One region of the Kineococcus sp. GCM10028916 genome, then DNA from elsewhere that is predicted to be linked to it. Evidence: riboswitches for the same ligand, from Rfam matches in the RefSeq annotation. Region 1 holds a riboswitch; each other region holds the start of a gene.
The links. Region 1 has a riboswitch for S-adenosylmethionine ahead of ACFQ46_RS06705 (MFS transporter). Riboswitches for the same ligand answer to the same signal wherever they lie in the genome.

Region 1 (2,190 bases):
GGCGTTGACGACGAGGAAGACGGCCGTGAGGACGCTCACGTTGACCCCGAGCAGGGCCACCGAGCGTCCCAGGACGGCGAGGAACCCCCGCCGGGCCAGCCCCCGCCAGCAGACGACCAGCGCCACCGTGGCCACCACTGCGACGCCGATGGCGATCCACCGCGTCAGCGGATCGTCGAGACCCACCCCACACCCCCCGTGCCAGAACCGGCGCGTGGTGCGCCGGGACCACCATGGGTCACCACAGGCGGGGACGTGCCCTCTCTCAGCGGTCTCCCGGCGAACCGGCAGCACCCTCCGAGCCGGCGAGCACGTCCAGCACGGCGTCCGCGATGGCCCGGTGCCCGGCGGCGTCGGGGTGGTCGCCGTCCGCGGCGAGCAGCGTCGTCGGGTCGCCGGTCCCGTCCGGGCCGTGGAACACCGGGCGCAGGTCCACGAAGAGCGCCTCGCTCCCCACCGCGACGGCGAGGCGGTCGTCGAAGGCGTCGGTGAGGGCGACCTGGTCGTGCAGCTCGGCGGGGGTGTACTCCTGCCGGGCGACGGCACCGTCCAGCCCGACCGCCCAGTAGTCGAGGACGACGACCCGGGCCCCGGTGGCGGTGAGCTCGTCGACGGTCTCCGCCAGCGTCGCCACCACCCGCTCGATCGTCGCGTCGGTGTCGACGGCCCCGGCGGTGGAGGTGGCGAGGTCGACCTGCTGCACGAGGTCGTTGGCCCCGGCCTGCAGGAGCACGACGTCCGGCGCGCCGAGCCGGGGTCCCTCGTCCGCCGCGAGCCGGCGCAGGACCGAGTCGACGTCGGTCGAGGTCGCCCCGCCGCTGGCCCGTTGCACCACGTCGGCCCCGCCGGTCGGCGCGAGGCCGTCGGCGACCAGGTCCGGGAAGGCGGTGCAGCCGCAGACGTCCCCGGCCGGCACGGAGTCGCCCAGGGACAGCAGGCGCAGGGGCGCGGAGGACGAGGCGGCGTCGTCGGGCCCGGCGCAGGCGGCCGCGCAGACGGCCAGCAGGAGGGCGACGGTCCGGGAGGTGCGCGGGGAGCGGACCCACGGGAAGCTCACCCGCCCACTCTGGCACCGGCTCGCGCCCCGCGCTCGGGACCGGGCCCCGGTTTGCCTGGTGCGCGCCCCCGTCGTAGGTTCGCCCCAGCCATCCAGAGCGACCGAGAGACCTGGCTCGTCGACGTCGCAGCAACCACCCCGCGGGGAAGGTGCTACCGCCAGGACCGATGGGAGAACCGTTCTGTGAGCACCGTGCACGACACCGTCCTCGCCACGCCCAGCGAACCCCTCGTCCGCCGCCGGGCGGCGCTGGGGAGCTTCGTCGGCACCACCATCGAGTGGTACGACTACTACCTCTACGGCACGGCCGCGGCGATCGTCCTCGGCCCGCTGTTCTTCCCGAACGTCGGTGGCGCGGTCGGCGTGATCGCCGCGTTCGCCACCTACGCCGTGGGTTTCGCCGCCCGCCCCCTCGGCGGTGCGGTGGCCGGTCACATCGGCGACCGGGTGGGCCGCAAGGCGGTCCTCGTGGCCTCGTTGCTGGTCATGGGGATCTCGACGGCGGCCATCGGCCTGCTCCCCACCCACGACCGGATCGGGGTGTGGGCCCCGGTCCTGCTGGTCGCGGCGCGACTGCTGCAGGGTTTCTCGGCCGGAGGTGAGTGGGGCGGGGCCGTCCTGTTGTCCGTCGAGCACGCCCCCACCGGCCGGCGCGGTCTGTTCGGCGCGATCCCGCAGATGGGTTCCGCGGCCGGCATGGTCCTGGCCAGCGGGGGTTTCTGGCTCACCCGCACCCTGACCTCGAGCGAGGACTTCCTCGCCTGGGGGTGGCGGATCCCGTTCCTGGCCAGCGCCGTGCTCGTCGTCATCGGGTTGGTCATCCGCCTCAAGGTCACCGACTCCCCGGCGTTCACCGCGCTGCGCGAGGCCGACGCGACGTCGCGCCGACCCGTCGCCGAGGTGCTGGCGACGAACAAGCGCGGGGTGCTCCTGACGACCGGCATGCGGTTGGGTCAGAACGGCGCCTACGTCCTCTACACGGTGTTCGCGCTGAACTACCTGACCAACCACGTGCGCGAGGACGGGGCCGACGTCGGTCTGCTCGCCGTGCTGGTCGCCTCGGTCCTCAGCCTCGCCGCCACCCCGTTGTGGGGCCTGCTCTCGGACCGGGTGGGTCGCAAACCCGTCTACCT
Region 2 (2,190 bases), on a different contig from region 1:
GACGAGGCGGACGAGCGTGGACTTGCCGGCGCCGGAGTAGCCGATGACGGCGAGGACCTCTCCCTCCTCGACGTCGAGGGAGACGTCGTCGACCGCCGCGACGGACTGGCCGTCGCGGCGGTCGAAGCGCTTGGAGACGTTCTCCAGCGTGACGAGGGCGCTCACTTGCCCTTCGCGGCCTTCGCGTCGGCCTCGACGGTGGCGAGGTCGGCCTGCAGGTCCGCGGCGCTGCGGTCGGAGACGACCGCGTTCGGGTAGTCCTTGGTGAACACCGTCTGCACGGCGGGGTCCTGGAAGAGGGCCGCGAGCTTCAGGTAGGTCTCGTTGTCCTTGTCCTTCGCCCGCGCGGCGAAGATGTTGACGTAGGGCGCGGCCGAGGGGTCGGACGGGTCGTCCTTGGCGATGATGTCGGTCTCCGGCAGCTTGGCGCTCGTCGCGTAGTTCACGTTGACGATCGCGGCGGCGACCGAACCGCTCTGCAGCGCGCCGGCGGTCTGCGAGGCGTCGACGGCGGTGACGTCGACCTTCTTCGTCTCGATGTCGTCGATGGAGGAGAAGGCGTTGCCGCCGTCCTTGAGGGTCAGCAGACCGGCCGACTGCAGCACCAGCAGGCCGCGGGCCTGGTTGATGTCGTCGTTCGGGATGGCGACCTTCGCACCCTCGGGGAGCTCGGACGGGCTCTTCGCCGTGGTCGAGTACAGCGGCAGCGGGTAGATGGCGGTGCCACCGATGGGCTGGATGTCGTCGCCGGCCGTGACGTCGTAGTTCGCCAGGTACTGGATGTGCTGGAACTGGTTCAGGTCGATCTCGCCCTGCGACAGCGCCGGGTTCGGCAGGCTGTAGTCGGAGAAGTTGACCAGGTCGACGGTCACGTTCAGCTTCGACTTCGCCAGGTCCACGTACGTCTTCCAGTAGTCCAGCGACTTGTCGGCCACGCCGATCTTCACGGTCTGGGCCGGGGCGGAACCGGCGGCGGTGGTCGTCGCGGTGTCGTCATTGCGGGTCCCGAGGACGACGGCGACGATCACCACGACCACGACGACGACGGCGGCGACGATCCCGATGAGGAGGCCGCGGCGCTTCGGCTTGTCGGGCAGGGCGGGGGCGGGGCTGGACACGGTGGCACTCCGGTGGTCGAACGGCGGGCGCGCGGCTCGCAGCACCCCGTGATCGACGACGTGCGTTGCTCCGCGCTTGCCGGACGGGGTCGTCCGGCCTGGTCTTCACCTGGGGCACCCCGCCGCGGGGGAGGGTTGCCGGACAGCGAGCCAGGGCTTGTCGCTGTCACTCATGACCGTGGGGGAACCGTAGGTTCCCGTCGTCGAGCCCGTCAAATCGCCCCTGCGCGCCGGTGATCAGCCCGGCCGCGGGACCGCCCGCGTCTCAGCGCAGGCGTTCGGTCACGCCGCACCGCCGTCACCGGGTCGGATCAGGACGTGGGGGAGGACGACGGCCTGCGCGGCGACGGTGCGCCCGTCCGTCGTCGTCACCGACGGGCTGCCGTACAGCACGTAGCCCTCCGCCAGGGCCGCCGTGACCTTCTCGCAGAAGGAACGGTCGTCGGGGCCGGTCAGCAGCCGGTACGTCAGCTTCTCGTCGCTCACGCGTCCAGACTATTCGCGCCCAGAGCGTCGCGGGCGTCCTGCAGGCTCAGCAGGCCCAGGGCGACGTCCGCCAGCGCGTCGCCGAGCTTCTTGTGGTTGGCCCGGGCCCAGCGCTTCCCGTCGTAGTCGGTGGTCGTGCGGCGCAGGGCCTCGAGGCTCGCGCGCAGGTCGCGGTCGAGGCGTTCGCGCAGTTCCCCGTCCGTGGGCGCCTCGGGGCGCAGTGCCTCGCCGTCGCCGTTGCGCAGCTGCAGGAGCGCCTCGTGGTCCAGGCCCTCCTCCCGGGCCCAGAACCGCACCGGCCGTTCGACCAGGTGGTTCCACACCGGGGCCTGCGCGGACCGGAAGAGGACCTGGACGGGGCTCTTCGCCAGTCCGGACGCGTTGAGCCAGAACTCACCGGCCTGCGGTCGGCTGAAGAGCGCGCACTCGTCCTCGGGGAGGTCGACGACGACGGCGACCCGGACGAACGCCGGGTCCTCGCTGTCCTGCTGCAGCCCGAGCAGGGCGCCGAAGACCCACGCCTCCTCGGCGCGGAAGAGGTTCAGCTCGGCGGGCAACGAGTTCGCGTGCTCGCACCCCTGGGCGA
Region 3 (2,190 bases), on a different contig from region 1:
GTCGCCGACTGGGCCCGCGACCGCGGCGCGGCCTCGACCTACCTGCAGGTGCAGGGCGACAACGCCGGCGCCCGCGCGTTGTACGAGGGCGCCGGTTTCACCGTCCACCACGCCTACCACTACCGGGTCGCGCCCTCCGCCTGAACGACGGAGGCGTGGGTGCCGACGTCCCACACGAACGGCGGTTCGGTGCCGTTGACCGACCAGTCGCCGACGATCCGTTGCTTGTAGATCACCGGGTTGTGCGAGGCCACCGTGCGGGCGTTGCGCCAGTGCCGGTCGAGGTCGCGGGCCCGTGAGGTGCCCGACGCGCCGAGGGTGTTGAAGAGCAGCGTCGCGGCGCGCGGGACGGTGTCCGAGAGCACGACCTGGGCCTGGGCGGTCCGGATCTCGGCCTCGACGTTCGCCGCCCGGTCCGCCGCCGTCCCCGGCCGGTGTGCGGTGTCGGCGGCGGACTGGACCGCCTGCGCCGCAGCGCGGGTCAGGGAGCGGGCGGTGAACGCGATCGAGGAGATCTCGCCGGCCACCGACAGCACCTGGGCGTCGTTCCTGACGAGCGGGGCCAACCCGTGGGTGTAGCTGCGGGTCCGGGTGCGGACCTCGTGCGCGGTGTCGCGTTCGACCGCCGCGGCGATCCCGGCGTGCACGGCCAGCAGGACGAGTTGGTACAGCGCGGTCTGGTAGCGGAACCGGGTGGTGAACGGGGAGACGTCGTCGGCGTCGATCTCCACGTCGTCGAGCTCGAGGGTCCCGGTCCCGGTGAGCTGCTGCCCGAAACCGTCCCAGTCGTCGGAGACGCGAACCCCTCGACCCCGGACGGGCACCAGGGCGGTCACGACCTCGTAGGTGCCGTCCGGGAGGCGTCGGCGGGCGGTCGCGTCGGTCCAGTCGGCGTAGATCGTGCCGGTCGTGTAGTACTTCCGGCCCGAGATCGCGGTGCGTCCGTCCCGGGTGGTGACGATCGTCTGCTGCTCACCGGTGACCCCGTCACCGACCTCGCTCCAGGAGTTCCCGACCATCTCCCCCGCGACCAGCCGCGCGATCCAGCGCGAGCGGTACTCCCCCACCGGCAGGCTCAGGACCTGCTCCACCCAGGCGATGTGGCCGCGGAAGATCTGCGGCAGGTTCGAGTCGGCGGCCGCGAGGTCGACCAGCAGGTCGGTGAACTCGACGAGGTCGAGACCGCCACCACCCTCCTCGACGGGGATGCGCAACCGACCGAACCCGGCGTCGAGGAGTTCCCGGACCTGGTCCCGTGGCAGTTCGTGGTCCTGCTCGCGCGTCACGGTACCGGCCGCGATCCGTTGCAGCAGCGGCGTGAAGCGTTCCCGCACATCGGGTTCGGCGGTGGGTTCCAGGGTGGTGCTCACGGAGCTCTCCTCGATCGTGGACGCGTCGGCGTCCGGAACGGGAGGGACGGCGTCCTTACCCGTGCCGGAGCACCAGGTCAGGTCGTCACCCGGGGCACCCCACGACGAGGAGGGTTGCCGGCCAGCGAGCCGGGGCTTGTCGCTGGCGCTCATGACCTGGGACCAGGGAACCACAGGTGGGGAGGGAGGGTCCAGCCCGCTCCGCGGGTGGCCGATCGCGCGGCGGCGGACAGCAGAACGGGAACGTCTGCTCCAGCCCCCCGGAGCAACCGTTCCCGTTCCTGTGTTCCCGCGCCACCGCCCCCGGAGGCCCCCCGGCCTCCCACGGTGCGCGAGTTCCTGCGTCGCGGTCGTCGCTCCCCTCCTGCGGCGACGACCCCGACGAGTCCTAGATCCCCCGGACGACGCCGGAGGTGGTGTCCCGCAGGTCGATGACCCGGGACGGTGCGGACTGCGCCTCGTGGGCGGCCTGCGCCGCCTCGAGCACGTCGGTGATCTCGTGACCGATGAGTTCGTGCCGCTCCAGCAGCGCGTCGCGCAGCGCCGCCACCAGGTGGCGGTTGCGGTCCATGAGTTCGCGGACGAACTCCTTCTGCTCGGTCAGCAGGTTCTCCACCAGCCGCCGTCCCTCGGAGTCGCCGAGGACGTGGGAGACGAGGTTCCCGTCGGCGAACGCGCCCTGCTGGACGGCCGCGAACGAGACCAGGGTCCCGGCCATGCCCGCCGAACCGACCATCTGCGCCGCGACCTGCGTCGCGGACTGCAGGTCGCCGGCCGGGCCGGTCGAGACGTCGCCGAAGAAGAACTCCTCGGCGACCTG
Region 4 (2,190 bases), on a different contig from region 1:
ACTCGTTGGGGAAGAAGTTGTAGGGGATGCCCGGGTTCGCGCGACGTTCGGTCCAGAAACCGCCGCCGTCGAACTGCGGGAGGTCCTGCGCGGAGATCGCCGTCGTCGCGTCGATCTGACCCGACTGCAGCGACCCGGTGCGCACGCTCGCCTCGGGGACCACCTGGTAGGTGATCGTGTCGAGGTAGGCGTCACCACTGTGCTTCGAACCCGTCGGGGCCCAGGCGTACCCGGTGCGCTTCTTCAGCACGACCTCGCTGTCCTTCGTGTACTTCCCGACCACGAAGGGACCGGATCCGACGAGAGTCGTTCCATCGCAACGGGTCGCGGGATCAGCGGTGGTCGTCGCGACGGAGAGCAGACCGAGGCTCATCGTCGACGTCGCCTGCAGGAACTGCGCGCTCGGCTGCGAGAACGTCACGACGGCCGTCCGCGCGTCCGGCGTCTGCGTCCCGGTGTAGCCCGCGAGGTAGGCCGAGGCCAACGACGCCTTCGCCCCGAGCGCGACGATGCCGTCGAGGTTCGCCTTGACCGCCGCGGAGTCGAGCGGCGTCCCGTCGGAGAACGTGGCGCCCTCACGCAGGTGGAACGTGAACGTCCTCGCGTCGGGGCTGACCTCCCAGCTCTGGGCCAGCCACGGCTGGACCTGACCGTCGAGGTCCTGGACCGTGAGGGAGTCGACGAGCTGGCGACCGACGTTCAGGGCGTCGTTGTTGCCGACCTGCTGCGGGTCGATGCACCCGGAGTCGACCTGGATGGCGAAGGTGAGGTTCCCGCCGGCGACGGGCTCACCGTCGGCGGCGGCACTGCCGTCGTCCTGGCTCCCGCCACCGCAGGCGGTGAGGGCGAACAACGCGACGAGGGCGACGGCGGACAAGGGCGTGCGGGTGCGCAAGGGTTCTCCAGGCTGAGGGGTACGTCGACGACACGTCCGGCCTGCGGCGGGGACGCGGGGTGACCGGTACGTTCCCGGTCAGCGGGGGTGCTGGGTCAGCGACAGCCGGTGGAACCGGTGAGGCAGAAGTCGACGATGCGCCTCAGGACGGCGACGTGGGACGTCTTGTTCACTGCGCTCCTCCATCGTTCCTGGCGGAAGCACCCGCGCCCGTTGCCGGGGGGTTGCTGCGACGTCGTCGAGCCAGGTCTCTCAGCCGCTCTGGATGGTGTTCTGCAGGAATCATAGGGACCCCCTGCCGGAATCTCAACCCGGCCGGGCGGGTCGGTGGGAACCCGGGCCGAACGAGCGCCGCCCTCCTGACCTCGGGGGGTCAGGAGGGCGGCGCTCGTCCAGCGGGGATCCGGTCGGGCGGGGGCCTCAGCTCGTCGCGACGGCGTGCGCGGGGAGTTCCGCGCGGACGGTGCGGGCGGCCTCGACGAGGTTGCGCAGCGACTCGGTGGTCTCGGCGTAGCCACGGGTCTTGAGGCCGCAGTCCGGGTTCACCCAGACCTGGCGGGCCGGGACCGCGGCGACGGCGGCGCGCAGCAACCCGACGACCTCCTCGGTCGAGGGAACGCGCGGCGAGTGGATGTCGTAGACCCCCGGCCCGATGCCCCGCGCGAAACCGGCACGCGCGATGTCGCCGAGGACCTCCATGCGCGACCGTGCCGCCTCGATGCTCGTGACGTCCGCGTCGAGGCCGTCGATCGCGTCGATGACCTCGCCGAACTCCGAGTAGCAGAGGTGGGTGTGGATCTGCGTCGCGTCGGCGGCACCGGCCGTCGCCAGGCGGAACGAGTTCACCGACCAGTCCAGGTAGGCGGGCTGGTCCTGGGTGCGCAGGGGCAGCAGCTCGCGCAGAGCGGGTTCGTCGACCTGGACGATCCCGATGCCGGCGGCCTCGAGGTCGCTGACCTCGTCGCGCAGCGCCAGGGCGACCTGGCGGGCGGTGTCGCCCAGCGGCTGGTCGTCGCGGACGAAGGACCAGGCGAGGATCGTCACCGGGCCGGTCAGCATGCCCTTGACGGGCTTCGCCGTGCGCGTCCTCGTGTACCGGCTCCAGGGCACCGTGATCGGCGCCGGGCGCACGACGTCGCCCCAGAGGATGGGCGGGCGCACGCACCGCGACCCGTAGGACTGGACCCAGCCGTGGGCGGTGACGGCGAACCCGTCGAGCTGCTCGGCGAAGTACTGGACCATGTCGTTGCGCTCGGGTTCCCCGTGCACGACGACGTCGAGGCCCAGTTCCTCCT

Region 2: it holds a riboswitch for S-adenosylmethionine, as region 1 does, so the genes downstream of both, ACFQ46_RS20030 (MetQ/NlpA family ABC transporter substrate-binding protein) here and ACFQ46_RS06705 (MFS transporter) in region 1, are expected to answer to the same signal.
Region 3: it holds a riboswitch for S-adenosylmethionine, as region 1 does, so the genes downstream of both, ACFQ46_RS07695 (acyl-CoA dehydrogenase family protein) here and ACFQ46_RS06705 (MFS transporter) in region 1, are expected to answer to the same signal.
Region 4: it holds a riboswitch for S-adenosylmethionine, as region 1 does, so the genes downstream of both, ACFQ46_RS09270 (ABC transporter substrate-binding protein) here and ACFQ46_RS06705 (MFS transporter) in region 1, are expected to answer to the same signal.

The regions. Positions count from the first base shown of each region.
Region 1 is NZ_JBHTFM010000003.1:863,902-866,091, forward strand. Features, by position in the region: gene ACFQ46_RS06695 (alpha/beta hydrolase) at 1-186, opposite strand, end outside; gene ACFQ46_RS06700 (SGNH/GDSL hydrolase family protein) at 266-1,057, opposite strand; SAM riboswitch class I at 1,143-1,231, shown strand; gene ACFQ46_RS06705 (MFS transporter) at 1,241-2,190, shown strand, end outside.
Region 2 is NZ_JBHTFM010000018.1:204,167-206,356, forward strand. Features, by position in the region: gene ACFQ46_RS20025 (methionine ABC transporter ATP-binding protein) at 1-165, opposite strand, end outside; gene ACFQ46_RS20030 (MetQ/NlpA family ABC transporter substrate-binding protein) at 162-1,118, opposite strand; SAM riboswitch class IV at 1,186-1,296, opposite strand; gene ACFQ46_RS20035 (DUF1737 domain-containing protein) at 1,401-1,604, opposite strand; gene ACFQ46_RS20040 (hypothetical protein) at 1,601-2,190, opposite strand, start outside.
Region 3 is NZ_JBHTFM010000006.1:104,656-106,845, forward strand. Features, by position in the region: gene ACFQ46_RS07690 (GNAT family N-acetyltransferase) at 1-144, shown strand, start outside; gene ACFQ46_RS07695 (acyl-CoA dehydrogenase family protein) at 120-1,370, opposite strand; SAM riboswitch class IV at 1,417-1,527, opposite strand; gene ACFQ46_RS07700 (AAA family ATPase) at 1,759-2,190, opposite strand, start outside.
Region 4 is NZ_JBHTFM010000006.1:442,223-444,412, forward strand. Features, by position in the region: gene ACFQ46_RS09270 (ABC transporter substrate-binding protein) at 1-895, opposite strand, end outside; SAM riboswitch class I at 1,075-1,167, opposite strand; gene metE (5-methyltetrahydropteroyltriglutamate--homocysteine S-methyltransferase) at 1,316-2,190, opposite strand, start outside.